DNA from 3 places in the Bacillus sp. ISL-35 genome. Region 3 is predicted to be linked to each of the others. Evidence: riboswitches for the same ligand, from Rfam matches in the RefSeq annotation. Region 3 holds a riboswitch; each other region holds the start of a gene.
What was found. Region 3 has a riboswitch for S-adenosylmethionine ahead of J7E38_RS08400 (O-acetylhomoserine aminocarboxypropyltransferase/cysteine synthase family protein). Riboswitches for the same ligand answer to the same signal wherever they lie in the genome.

Region 1 (4,240 bases), on a different contig from region 3:
GCCGTTAGCTGACCAGCCATGCTCATCATCACCTATCAGACGGCGATTATTATCAGCAGATAAAGTTGTTTTGCCTGTGCCGGATAGTCCGAAGAACAAGGCTACATCGCCTTCGCGGCCCACATTTGCGGAGCAGTGCATCGAAAGGATCCCATTTTCCGGAAGTATATAGTTCATCACAGAGAAAATCGATTTCTTCATTTCGCCAGCATATTCGGTTCCGCCGATCAAGACGACGCGCTGTTCGAAGGAAACGATGATGAAGGTTTCTGAGTTTGTTCCATCAACCTCAGGATCTGCTTTGAAGGTAGGAGCTGAAATGACCGTAAACTCGGATTCATGCTCAGGCAGCTCTTCCTCTGTCGGACGGATGAACAATTGATGGGCAAACAGATTGTGCCAAGCGTATTCATTGATAACCTGGATTGGCAGGCGATATTTCTTATCCGCACCGGCGAAACCCTTGAATACGAAAACTTCCTCTTTATCTTTAAGGAACTTCAATACCTTATTATATAGCTTCGTGAAGGATTCCTCGGAAATCGGCTGGTTGACAGAGCCCCAGTCAATTTTGTCTTTTACGGATTCTTCTTCGACAATGAATTTATCCTTAGGTGAACGGCCAGTGTATTTACCAGTAGTCGCTCTAACTGCACCAGTTGATGTTAAAAGTCCTTCATTGCGGTTCAGGACCTTTTCGACAAGCTGGGGAACAGATAGCTGTACCTGTACATTGTTTCCTTTTAATAATGCTGAAAGTTCATTTGATATTCCTACAACGTTCATCGGAGGATACCTTCCTTTTTAAAAGATTGATAATTTGTAAGTGTTTACATCTCGTTATTAGTATAACACATTGGTTCAATTAATCTATACTAATGATGAAAAAATTACCTTGTACCTAACTTGCGTTATATAATTCTTTCTTTATATAGTCAAGTAAAAGGGGTTGGTTTGACAATTTTTTATGTTAAAGAAATGGTTTCAACAACAATCGACAATTTTGTCGAGAAAATGATTGACATGGCCAGACAGGTTCGTTATGATTTTGATTTGAACGGATACTCTCTTATCCCGAGCTGGTGGAGGGACAGGCCCAATGAAACCCAGCAACCTGCAAACGAGAAAAACAGTCTATGAATGAGCTGATCTTTTCCGGGCAAAGGTGCTAACCTGACGCAAGGGAACTGCCCTTGAACGATAAGAGCGAAAGGCGCGGATTTAAGCATAAACCTTTCCTCACAAATGGAGAGGTTTTTTATATTGCTTTTTTCTGTCCGTTGCATGGAAATGCATCTGGACTGCCTTCTTTGGTGTCATTGCTCCCGTGGGTGAAATTAGGAAAAAAGAAGTTCACCATGAATCTTAAACAAATTTTTCTAATAAAAACTCAGCGTTTATTTCATACTACATAGGGAATGAGTACCGTATCAAACGAGGTCTGTATTGGGACAGCCTCGATCAATTTTTATACATGAGGGAGGAACTCAGATGTCAAACAAACGCCGTTTGTTCACTTCTGAATCAGTAACAGAAGGCCATCCGGATAAAATTTGCGACCAGATTTCTGACGCGATTTTAGATGCGATCCTTGCTAAAGATGCTAACGCACGTGTTGCTGCTGAAACATCAGTTACGACAGGCCTTGTACTAGTTGCAGGCGAAATCACAACATCTACATACGTAGATATTCCGAAAATCGTACGTGAAACAGTCAAGGAAATTGGCTATACTCGCGCGAAGTACGGTTTTGACGCTGAAACTTGCGCAGTTTTGACTTCAATCGACGAGCAGTCTGCTGACATCGCAATGGGTGTTGACCAGGCGCTAGAAGCACGTGAAGGCCAAATGTCCGATGCTGAAATCGAAGCAATCGGGGCTGGTGATCAGGGCTTGATGTTCGGTTTTGCGTGCAACGAAACGAAAGAGCTTATGCCTCTTCCGATTTCATTGGCACATAAAATTTCCCGCCGCCTGACTGAAGTGCGCAAGGAAGAAATCCTTCCATACCTTCGTCCGGACGGAAAAACTCAGGTAACGGTGGAATACGATGAGAACGACAAGCCAGTCCGCATCGATACAATCGTTATCTCCACTCAGCACCACCCAGAAGTTTCGCTAGAGCAAATCCAGCGCAACCTTAAAGAACATGTCATCAACCCTGTCGTACCGGCAGAATTGATTGACGAAAATACTAAATACTTCATCAACCCAACTGGCCGTTTCGTAATCGGCGGACCACAGGGGGATGCTGGTCTTACTGGCCGTAAAATCATCGTTGATACTTACGGCGGATACGCTCGCCACGGCGGAGGCGCATTCTCTGGTAAGGATCCTACAAAAGTTGACCGTTCAGCTGCATACGCTGCACGTTATGTTGCGAAGAACATCGTGGCTGCGGGCCTTGCAGAAAAAGTTGAAGTACAGCTTGCATACGCAATCGGCGTTGCCCGTCCGGTATCCATCTCAATCGATACGTTCGGAACAGGCAAGGTAAGCGAAGATGTATTGATCGATGTTGTTGAAAACAACTTCGACCTTCGTCCTGCTGGAATCATCAACATGCTTGACCTGCGCAAGCCAATCTACAAGCAGACAGCTGCTTACGGACACTTCGGCCGTTCTGACGTTGACCTTCCATGGGAGCGTACAGACAAGGCAGAGGCACTTCGCACTCAGGCTCAAGGAAAATAAAAAGTACAAAGGGAGTTGCATAGAAATATGTAACTCCCTTTATTATTTGCCGTCTAATTAGGGGAGCTCCAAGATAGGTTCAAAGGTTTGCACCTGGTCCAAAAGGTGTAAAATAGAGTATTACCTTAAATTTCCCTCAGATTTTACTGCAAAAATTTTGCGTTTAATGGTAGTATTAGATGGTATGTTTTTAGCTAGTAAAATCACTGGAAAATCACAATAAATTTTTTCTGAAATGGAGAAGGTGAAGTACATAATGTGTGGCTTTATCGGTTGTGTACATGAAAATGCACAAGAATTCAGCAGCGATGACAAGCAGCTGTTTAAAAATATGAATGATATCATCACCCACCGCGGGCCTGATGATGATGGGTATTTCTATGATGAGCATATCCAGTTCGGCTTCCGCCGTCTGAGCATCATCGACCTTGAGGCTGGCCATCAGCCATTGACGTATGAAAATGAACGCTATTGGATCATTTTCAACGGGGAAATCTACAACTATCTTGAACTTCGTGAAGAGTTGATTGAAGAAGGACTGACTTTCGAAACACACTCTGATACTGAGGTCATCATCGCCCTATACAGCCATCTTAAGGAGCAGGCTGTTGACAAGCTGCGCGGAATGTTCGCATTTGTCATCTGGGATAAGCAGGAAAAGGTTCTTTACGGTGCGCGTGACCATTTTGGTATCAAGCCATTCTTCTATTTTGAAGATGAAAATCGTACTTTCTTCGGTTCTGAAAAGAAGAGCATTTTGCTTGCACTGCAGAACGATGTGATTGATTATAAGGCACTGCAGCACTATTTGACTTATCAATTCGTTCCAGAACCTAACACAATGTCTGAAGGCATCTACAAGCTTGAGCCAGGGCATTATTTTACAAAGAAAATCGGTTCGCCGATGGAAATCAAGCGTTATTGGAAAGCGAGCTTCTCGCCAATCCACAAATCTGAGGATGAATTCACGAAGGAGATCAGGGATGTCCTGTTCGAATCGGTGAAAATCCACATGCGCAGTGATGTGCCGGTTGGTTCTTTCCTTTCAGGCGGAATTGATTCTTCCATCATCGCGTCAATTGCAAAGCAATATCATCCTGGAATCAAGACATTCTCTGTCGGATTTGAGCAGAATGGCTTCAGTGAAATTGATGTCGCGAAGGAAACTGCTGAGCGACTGGGTGTTGAAAACATCAGCTATGTGATCAGTCCGCAGGAATATATGGATGAACTCCCTAAAATCATGTGGCATATGGATGACCCGCTAGCCGACCCGGCAGCTATACCATTGTATTTCGTAGCGCGTGAAGCAAGGAAGCATGTAACGGTTGTCCTTTCAGGTGAAGGTGCCGATGAATTGTTCGGAGGCTATAATATTTACCGCGAACCTCAGGACCTCGAGGTTTTCAATAAGATTCCCGGAGTAGGGAAGGCGATGCTTAAGGGCATCTCAAAAATGATGCCAGAGGGCATGAAAGGCAAGAGCTTTATCGAGCGCGGCGTGACTCCGATGGAGGAGCGTTATATCGGAAATGCGAAGATGTTC
Region 2 (4,240 bases), on a different contig from region 3:
TCCATAGGAATGGAGGAGGGTACCAATCGCACCATCAGCTATTAAAATTTCATTTTCCATACGTTTCAGGAAATTCATTATAATCCCTCCCTGTTAGCAGGTACCGCTTCAATCGCATATAAGGCCTGCTGAAAGTCCGAAATCAAGTCTTCGGCGTTTTCAAGTCCCACTGAAAGCCGGAGGAGACCATCACTGATTCCTCTTAGCTTGCGTTCTTCAAGAGGCATTGCTGCATGTGACATCTTTGCGGGATAGGAGAGGATGGACTCTACCGCCCCGAGGCTGACTGCAAAAACCGGTAACTTAACAGAATTAATAAATCCAGGAAGGAGGCCTTCGTTTGCAAACTCAAAAGAAAGGACAGCCCCAGGACCACCCGCCTGCTGAGCTTGAAGGTCCGACTGAGCATGACTTGCCAGGCCTGGGTAAAATACATTCTTGATTAAAGGCTGGCCTTTTAGAAATTGTGCAATCTTCCTTGCACTTTCCTGGGATTGGTCCATCCTTACAGATAATGTCTTCATTCCTCTCATCACCAGCCAGGCATCCTGGACACCGAGGACTGCGCCGAAGGAGTTCTGAAGGGAATATAGCTTGTTTGCCAATTTTTCATCCTTTACAACCGCCAGGCCAGCAACTGTGTCACTGTGGCCGGACAGAAACTTTGTGGCGCTATGAAGCACGATATCAGCTCCCAGATCCAGTGGCCGCTGGAGGTAGGGGGTCATGAAGGTATTGTCCACAAAAGTATAGGCTCCATGCTTTTTGGCAATTGAGCTAAGTGCACGGATATCCGTTATTTTTAATAAAGGGTTCGAAGGTGTTTCTGCATAGAGCAATGCGGTGTGAGGGCGGATCGCCTGTTCCACGGCATTTAGGTCTGTCATGTCCACAAATGTGTGTTCAATTCCAAAACGGTTCAGAACCTGAGTTACCATCCTGTATGTACCACCGTAAACATCCTCGGTAATCACTACATGGTCTCCCTGCGAAAGCAGCATAAAGGCAGTAGAAATCGCAGCCATACCCGATGAAAAAGCAAATCCCCTGACACCGCCCTCCAATTCTGCGATTATATCCTCTAGAGCTTCTCTGGTAGGGTTGAGGCTGCGGCTGTAATCATATTTTCCAAAGTGATCGATAGAAGACTGATGGAAGGTAGAAGCGTGCTGGATTGGAACACTTACTCCGCCAGTTGCAGGATCCACCTTATATTTATTATGGAGCAGCTGGGTTTCGAAGGTATATGGATGGCTCATTTAACTCCAGCCTCCTCAATCGCTTTCTTAAGTGCCGCTTGCAAATCATCAATCAAATCATCACAGTCCTCAATTCCGACAGAGAATCGCAACAGCCGGTCACAAACGCCGGTTTGTTCACGGACTTCAGCCGGAATATCAGCATGTGTCTGTGTAGCTGGGTAGGTAATGAAACTTTCAACGCCTCCAAGACTTTCTGCAAAAGTGATCGTGGAAAGACTTTTTAAAAACGGATTGACCATGGCAGGAGACTGGACGCGGAACGAAATCATTCCGCCTCTGCCGGGATAAAGGACATCCTTTACGGCTTCATGATTCTCCAAGAATTCAACCAGTGCCGTGGCATTCCGCTCATGCCGCTCCATCCTTAATGACAATGTCTTCATGCCGCGAAGGAGAAGCCAAGAATCGAACGGGCTTAACACCGCTCCGCCCCCATTATGATGGAGGAAAAGGGAATCACAGATTTTTTCGCCCCTGGCAACGATCAATCCTGCCAGCACATCATTATGGCCGCCAAGGTATTTCGTCGCACTGTGGATCACAATATCCGCACCTAGAGTCAATGGTTTTTGCAGAAGGGGAGTGTAGAAGGTATTATCCACGATCAGCAATATCTCGTTCTCTTTCGCTATTTGCGCGATCGCCTGGATATCAGCCTGTTCCATCAAAGGATTTGTCGGTGTTTCCACAAACAGCGCCTTCGTATTAGGATTGATGGCTGCTTTGATTTCATTTAAATTAGACATGTCTGCGTATGTACTAAGTAATCCCCATTTTTTGAAACCTTGCTCAAGAAGCCTGTAAGTACCTCCGTATAAATCTTTTGAGACAATCCATTCATCGCCAGACTGGAATAACGAGAGAACGGTCCAAATTGCCGCCATTCCGGAACTGCATGCATATCCCCGTGTGCCTTCTTCAAGATCGGCAATCGCCTTTTCCAAAATTTCGCGAGTTGGGTTGCCGGTACGGACATAATCGTAACCGCTGGACTGTCCAATCCCTTCATGACGATACGCTGTCGTTAAATAAATGGGAGGATTCACCGCACCAGTTGCAGATTCACTCCTATTGCCTAGCTGTGCTAACTTGGTATCAATTTTCACCAATATACTCACTCCTAATGATTGATTGGCAGGAGGCAATGTTTGTTTTAAAAATGATCGCTTTTAAACTAGTAACTCACAGAATAATTGCGAAAAATGAAAACTAAAAACAAAAAAGCCTTCTCAAGAAGAAGACTTTTAAAATATCAGCCAACTTCTTATCTGCCAAGTTTTTAAAAAACTTGCTGGAATTAGCACCTTTTCAACAAAGTTGATGGTTGCTGAAGCTTCATTGGGCCAGGACCCTCAGCTTCTCTCGATAAGATTACATAAATTGAATTATTAAATTTCTCTAAATATTAACGCTGTTATAGAAGATTGTCAATCATTTAATTAAAGCGGTGAAGTATTGGTGATTGAACTTACTGCAGAAGATAGCCGGACAAAGGCGTTTATCGATAATGGCGTGTGTCACAAAATAGGATTTTGATTTTGTACGAGAATCATGAGGGACAACAGGCCTCAAAAGGAGGGATTGCAGACCAAAAATTTAGGAATCCATAAAAGAGGGCACCAATAAAGGAGATTGGGGACCAAAAATCTAGGGATATTATAAAAAAGGTCACCAATGCAGCATTTGACCTTAATCGGAAAACAACGGTTTTTCAAAAGGGACCACATAAAAAGACTGGCTCTCCTCGAACAAGAGCCAGTCTGAATGAATATGAAGCTATTAGTTTATTCCCACTGCATCAAAAGCTTTATTGACTGCATCGACTTCTGGAGAAGTTGATCCGTACAGGTCTTTAGCAGCTTGTACAGCTCCAGCACGCGCCTGGCTGAAGTTCGTTGAAGATGTGTAATAGACCGTGTTTGCACGATAGAAGATTGCACCCAATTTTTCAGTACCGACTCCAGAAACCGTCACACCGTAATGTGTGCCGCCCTGGCTAAGAAGGTAGGCCGCTTTGTTGATGATTCCGCTGTTTGTGTGGACTCCGCCATTATCGGACGTTCCAGTATAACGCTTGGAGTAGTGATCTGGATCGCCGTATTTGGTCGGGTCGCTCATGGAGCGGAGTGCGTCACCAGTCTTGTTTGGTGTATAGATGTCTTCGCCGATTTCGAAATCAGGATTATTGTTGTCATGGAATTCAGCGAGTGTACCGAAGATATCCGAAATCGCTTCGTTCAGTGCGCCCGATTCATACTGGTAAACCAGATCCGAACTAAAATCTGTCACAGCGTGAGTCAATTCATGCGCGACAACATCAAGGCCTCCGGAAAGCGGGATGAAGGTAGTTCCATCGCCGTCACCATAAACCATTTGCTGCCCGTTCCAGAAAGCATTGTTGTAACTTCTGCTATAGTGAACAGTGGATTTCAGTGCTGCTCCTTTGTTGTCATACGAATTCCGGCCAAACTTGTTTTTATAGTAATCATAAGTCAGACCTGCATAGTAATGAGCATCCACTGCCGCACCATCATAGGATGCATTCAAATTATTATCGGCATCAGCCCAAAGGGTACCTGGAGTCCTTTGACGGTTTTGTGCATCGTAAGTGAATATACCATTTCCACGAGTATTGTCCTGTAGGTAATAAGAACCATTCGAAAGTAGAGTATTCAATGATTTCTGGTCGCCCAGCACCCCGACACCAGAACCAACAGTATTAGTACCGGTTAAAGAAGGATTGACTTTGCCGGCAGTATGAATGGCATTGTACTTATTAATGATTTCACCTGTTACCGCATTGATAAAGTACTGGTAATTGCCAGGTTCCGGACTGAGGAAGTTCAATGTCACATGGTAGGCATATACTGCCTGGTCCTCAGCAGGAAAAACAACCAATTCAGCAGATGGAGCTGCTTCGTAATCTGGTTTGAAGCCAAGATCTTTTTCAGCTGCTGCAATTGCATCTCTCTGTGACT
Region 3 (4,240 bases):
TGAAGTTCATAGTGGACTAAATCTTTGCAATCTCCGAAAGAAACAGTAACAATAGAATTAATACAAGTAAACAGCACAATTTATTTAATAATGTTTATAATGTTGTAAAGTAATTATTTTCTGGTGCATAGGTGGTTATGGCGATGGACGAAAATCACAAGGTGATCATAGTAGAAGGTTCGTCAGACAAAAAGAAAGTACAGACCGTGCTGAAGGAGCCAGTGGAAATAATCTGCACGAATGGGACGATCGGCGTTTCAAAGCTTGATGAGCTGATTGATTCGCTTTTTGATAGAGATGTCTATATCCTCGTAGATGCAGATGCATCAGGCGAAAAGCTGAGAAAGCAATTTAAAAGGGAATTTCCTGAGGCGAACCATCTTTACATTGACAGGATGTACCGGGAAGTGGCAACCGCACCGGAAAACCACCTGGCTACTGTTTTAATCGGAGCAAATATTGATGTTCATGCAGAGTACTTAGAAAAAGGATGACTTAAATGGAAGACTGGACCAGGACTGATATCGAAACATTCCTTGCCGAAAAACAAACAGGGTACCTATACTTTTACACACCAATGTGCGGAACCTGTCAGGTAGCAAGCAAGATGCTGACAGTGATTGAACAGCTCCTGCCTGATCTCCCATCAGGGAAAGCCGATTTGAACTTCCTGCCTGAAATGGCAGAACGTTTTGAAATAGAAAGTGTACCATGTCTTTTTGTCTTGAGAAATGGTGTGGTACAGGAGAAAATCTATGCTTTTCATTCTGTTCCGTATCTTTTTGAAAAATTGAAAGAGTTGAAAGGGTAATTAGAAACGGCTTGGCCGTTTTTTTTTTTTTGGGCTTTGGCTAGTGAAAAAATTCTAATTCCCCGTTCAAATCTTATGGATCATAACGAAAAGAGACAACCTTGAAAAACATTTACATTTCATACCAAACGGTTTATATTTAGAGTATCGAAATAACCGAGGAGCGAAATAAAAATGGCTCTTTATCAAGAATGGGCAGACCAAATCAAAAGCTATAATCGCAACATAAAGTTGACCTTCCTGGCAAACATACTCACTCAAATTGGGCTGGGGATTTTTATGGTGATTTATAATTTCTACATACGAGAGCTGGGATTCAATGAACTGGTTAACGGGAAAGTGATTTCGATGACCTCTCTTGCAACGGCACTGGTACTCATTCCGGCAGGGGTTATGAGTGACAGGGCTGGCCGGAAAAAGCTGATGCTGTTTGGAGCAATCTCGACAGGGATGATTTTATTTACACGGAGCATGGTTGAGACCCAGGCACTGTTGATCCTGTTTGCATTTGGTACTGGTCTTGCGTCCGCTTTTATCCAGGTTTCCATCATTCCGTGGCTGGCAGAAAACTCCCAACCTGAACAGCGTGTGCATCTCTTCAGCATTCACTTTGCGGCAATGACAGCGGCCAATGTTGTCGGAAGCCTTTTGGGAGGGATCCTTACAGATGTGTTTTCTTTGTTCCTCCCTGAATTGGAGAGTATCCGTTTCACGCTGGTCGCTGGTTCCGCACTGTTTCTGGCCGCACTTCTTCCCATTGCCCGGCTTAGGGAAGTACGGACAGAAAAACGGACCGACAGAAAGTTCATGGATTTAAAAAGAGGAATCCCATATAAAGCGAGCCTTAAAATCATCATTCTATTTGCTGTCGCACAGCTGATGATCGGTTTCGGTGCTGGCTTGGTCATCCCATACTTGAATCTTTACTTCGCTGACCGGTTCATGGCATCCAATTCACTAATTGGTCTGGTCATTTCACTTGGACAGGGAGCAACTGCAGTAGCCATGATCATTGGTCCGATGGTGGTGCGCAAGCTTGGGGAAGTGAAAGCAGTCGTTGTCCTGCAAATGCTCTCCCTCCCGTTTTTGCTGCTTACTGCTTACACACAGCATTTCTGGCTTGCTGCCCTTGGCTTTTTATTTCGACAGGCCCTTATGAACGCAGGGAATCCCATTCAAATGTCGTTAATGATGTCGAAGGTTGATGATTCAATGAAAGGATTGGCCAACTCTGTGAATCAAATGGTATTTAATCTTGGATGGGCGATTATGGGACCGGTTTCGACCGGAATCGTTTTGAAATACGGTTCCTACTGGGGATATGCGACGGTTTTCACCATCACTGCAGGTCTTTATTTAGTCGGGTCATCTTACTTCTTCTTTGTATTCAAGACAATGGACAAAACAAAATCCGTCATCTCAGCCACTAAGCCAGCTTAATTACTGTATTTCTTTGGATATATTTCTCGGGAAATGAAAGACAATGGCGAAATATCATTCGTTATTGTCTTTTTTTATGTTTGTTATGTTGTTAACCGCTTATTAGCGAAGTATTTGTCGAAGGATTCCAACAGGTTTTTCCCCTTGCAAAAAAGAAATAGTTAGGTAAGGGAGTTGAGCGGCATGCGGGAATCTATTGAACTTTTTGCGAATGAAGTTGGCGGTAAGGCTCATATACTGCAATTGATCAAAAAACTCGATCTTTGCTTAAAATTACAGTCAGAAAAGGAAGAAGTATACCTGGCATTCAAGGGGGGACGAGCGGAACTCCTAACAAGCAATCTCGGTTCTCAATTCCAGATCACAATCATAGGAAGTGAGACCAGCCTTTCTGGACTCTTGAAAGGGGAGTTCAAACTGAGGCAAGGAATCAGATGGGGATATTATTCCGTAGAAGACGGTCCGTTCAGAGATCTATTGGTCCTGGAGTCGATTTTCTATCTTGCCAGACCAATCTCCGCTTAATTTATTCTGAAAAATCTTAATATATTGACTTTAAATGCATGGAAATGATATTATCACTTTAACGCAATAAAACGAACTGAATATTCTTATCCAGAGAGGCGGAGGGACTGGCCCGATGAAGCCCGGCAACCGGTTGTTAAACACGGTGCTAATTCCTGCAGAGTGTAGACTCTGAAAAGATAAGGAGAGTTGATAAATGACCCTCTTCTTAAGAAGAGGGTTTTTTGTATCACCTTTCCATTAATTTTCAAGATAGGAGAGATGGAGATGGCAAGTGAGCAAAAAAACTACAGAATCGAAACAATTGGTGTCCACGGAGGACAATCACCAGACCCGGTAACTGGAGCGAGGGCAGTGCCAATCTACTCAAGCAATGCTTTTCAATTTGAGAACACGGATCATGCAGCCGATTTATTCGCACTCAAGGAGCCTGGCTATATTTACTCGCGAATCCATAATCCTACCGTCACGGCACTGGAGGAAAAAGTAGCCTTGCTTGAGGGAGGCGTGGGTGCGCTCGCCCTATCCAGCGGGATGTCTGCGATTACGATGGCTATTTTGAATATTGCCCATGCAGGGGATGAAATCGTTGCAGCCTCTAACCTGTACGGAGGGACTTACAATCTATTTGCCGTAACCTTGCCGAAATACGGAATCAACGTTCACCTGGTGGACCCTGATGACCCTGAAAATTTCAGGAAGGCAATTACTCCTAAAACCAAGGCGGTCTACGCGGAAACAATCGGAAATCCAAGTCTCAGGGTATTGGATATTGAAGCGGTTGCGGATATTGCCCATGATGCTGGTGTTCCGTTGATCATCGATAATACATTTGCGACTCCATATCTATGCCGCCCGATTGAACATGGCGCAGACGTCGTCATTCACTCAGCTACCAAGTGGCTTTTAGGAAACGGTACAGTCATGGGTGGAATCATCGTCGATGGAGGAAAATTCGACTGGAGATCCCCTAAGTACCCTGGTTTCAATGAACCGGACTCCAGCTACCATGATATCGTTTATAGTGAAGCGATTGGGGCAGCCGCATATATTGTTAAGGCGAGGGTCCAGCTGCTGCGCGACCTTGGCCCGGCCATCAGCCCGCAGAGTGCCTTCCAATTCAATCTTGGAATCGAAACATTGCATGTCCGCATGAAAGAGCATGTCGCCAATACGCGTAAAATAGTAGACTATCTTGAGTCACACCCAGCTGTTACCTGGGTCACCTACCCTGGACATGACTCTCACCCTGATAAGCATTTGGCAGACCGCTACCTTCCAAAAGGTGCAGGATCAGTTGTGGTATTTGGCATCGAGGGCGGCAGGGAAGCTGGAGCAAAACTGATCAACTCATTGACACTATGGTCCCATGTTGCCAATGTCGGCGATGCGAAGAGCCTGGTTATCCACCCTGCAAGCACAACACATCAGCAACTTGATTCAGATGGACTTAAAGCAGCAGGA

Region 1: linked by a shared signal. The riboswitch ahead of metK (methionine adenosyltransferase) and the one ahead of J7E38_RS08400 (O-acetylhomoserine aminocarboxypropyltransferase/cysteine synthase family protein) in region 3 are both predicted to bind S-adenosylmethionine.
Region 2: linked by a shared signal. The riboswitch ahead of J7E38_RS10690 (methionine biosynthesis PLP-dependent protein) and the one ahead of J7E38_RS08400 (O-acetylhomoserine aminocarboxypropyltransferase/cysteine synthase family protein) in region 3 are both predicted to bind S-adenosylmethionine.

Annotation. Positions count from the first base shown of each region.
Region 1 is NZ_JAGGQK010000013.1:62,625-66,864, reverse strand. It holds gene pckA (phosphoenolpyruvate carboxykinase (ATP)) at 1-786, opposite strand, end outside; SAM riboswitch class I at 1,067-1,207, shown strand; gene metK (methionine adenosyltransferase) at 1,492-2,694, shown strand; gene asnB (asparagine synthase (glutamine-hydrolyzing)) at 2,951-4,240, shown strand, end outside.
Region 2 is NZ_JAGGQK010000006.1:257,198-261,437, forward strand. It holds gene J7E38_RS10680 (bifunctional homocysteine S-methyltransferase/methylenetetrahydrofolate reductase) at 1-78, opposite strand, end outside; gene metC (cystathionine beta-lyase) at 78-1,259, opposite strand; gene J7E38_RS10690 (methionine biosynthesis PLP-dependent protein) at 1,256-2,371, opposite strand; SAM riboswitch class I at 2,524-2,634, opposite strand; gene J7E38_RS10695 (M4 family metallopeptidase) at 3,042-4,240, opposite strand, start outside.
Region 3 is NZ_JAGGQK010000004.1:493,351-497,590, forward strand. It holds gene J7E38_RS08380 (toprim domain-containing protein) at 138-494, shown strand; gene J7E38_RS08385 (thioredoxin family protein) at 500-811, shown strand; gene J7E38_RS08390 (MFS transporter) at 986-2,251, shown strand; gene J7E38_RS08395 (hypothetical protein) at 2,435-2,776, shown strand; SAM riboswitch class I at 2,860-2,962, shown strand; gene J7E38_RS08400 (O-acetylhomoserine aminocarboxypropyltransferase/cysteine synthase family protein) at 3,044-4,240, shown strand, end outside.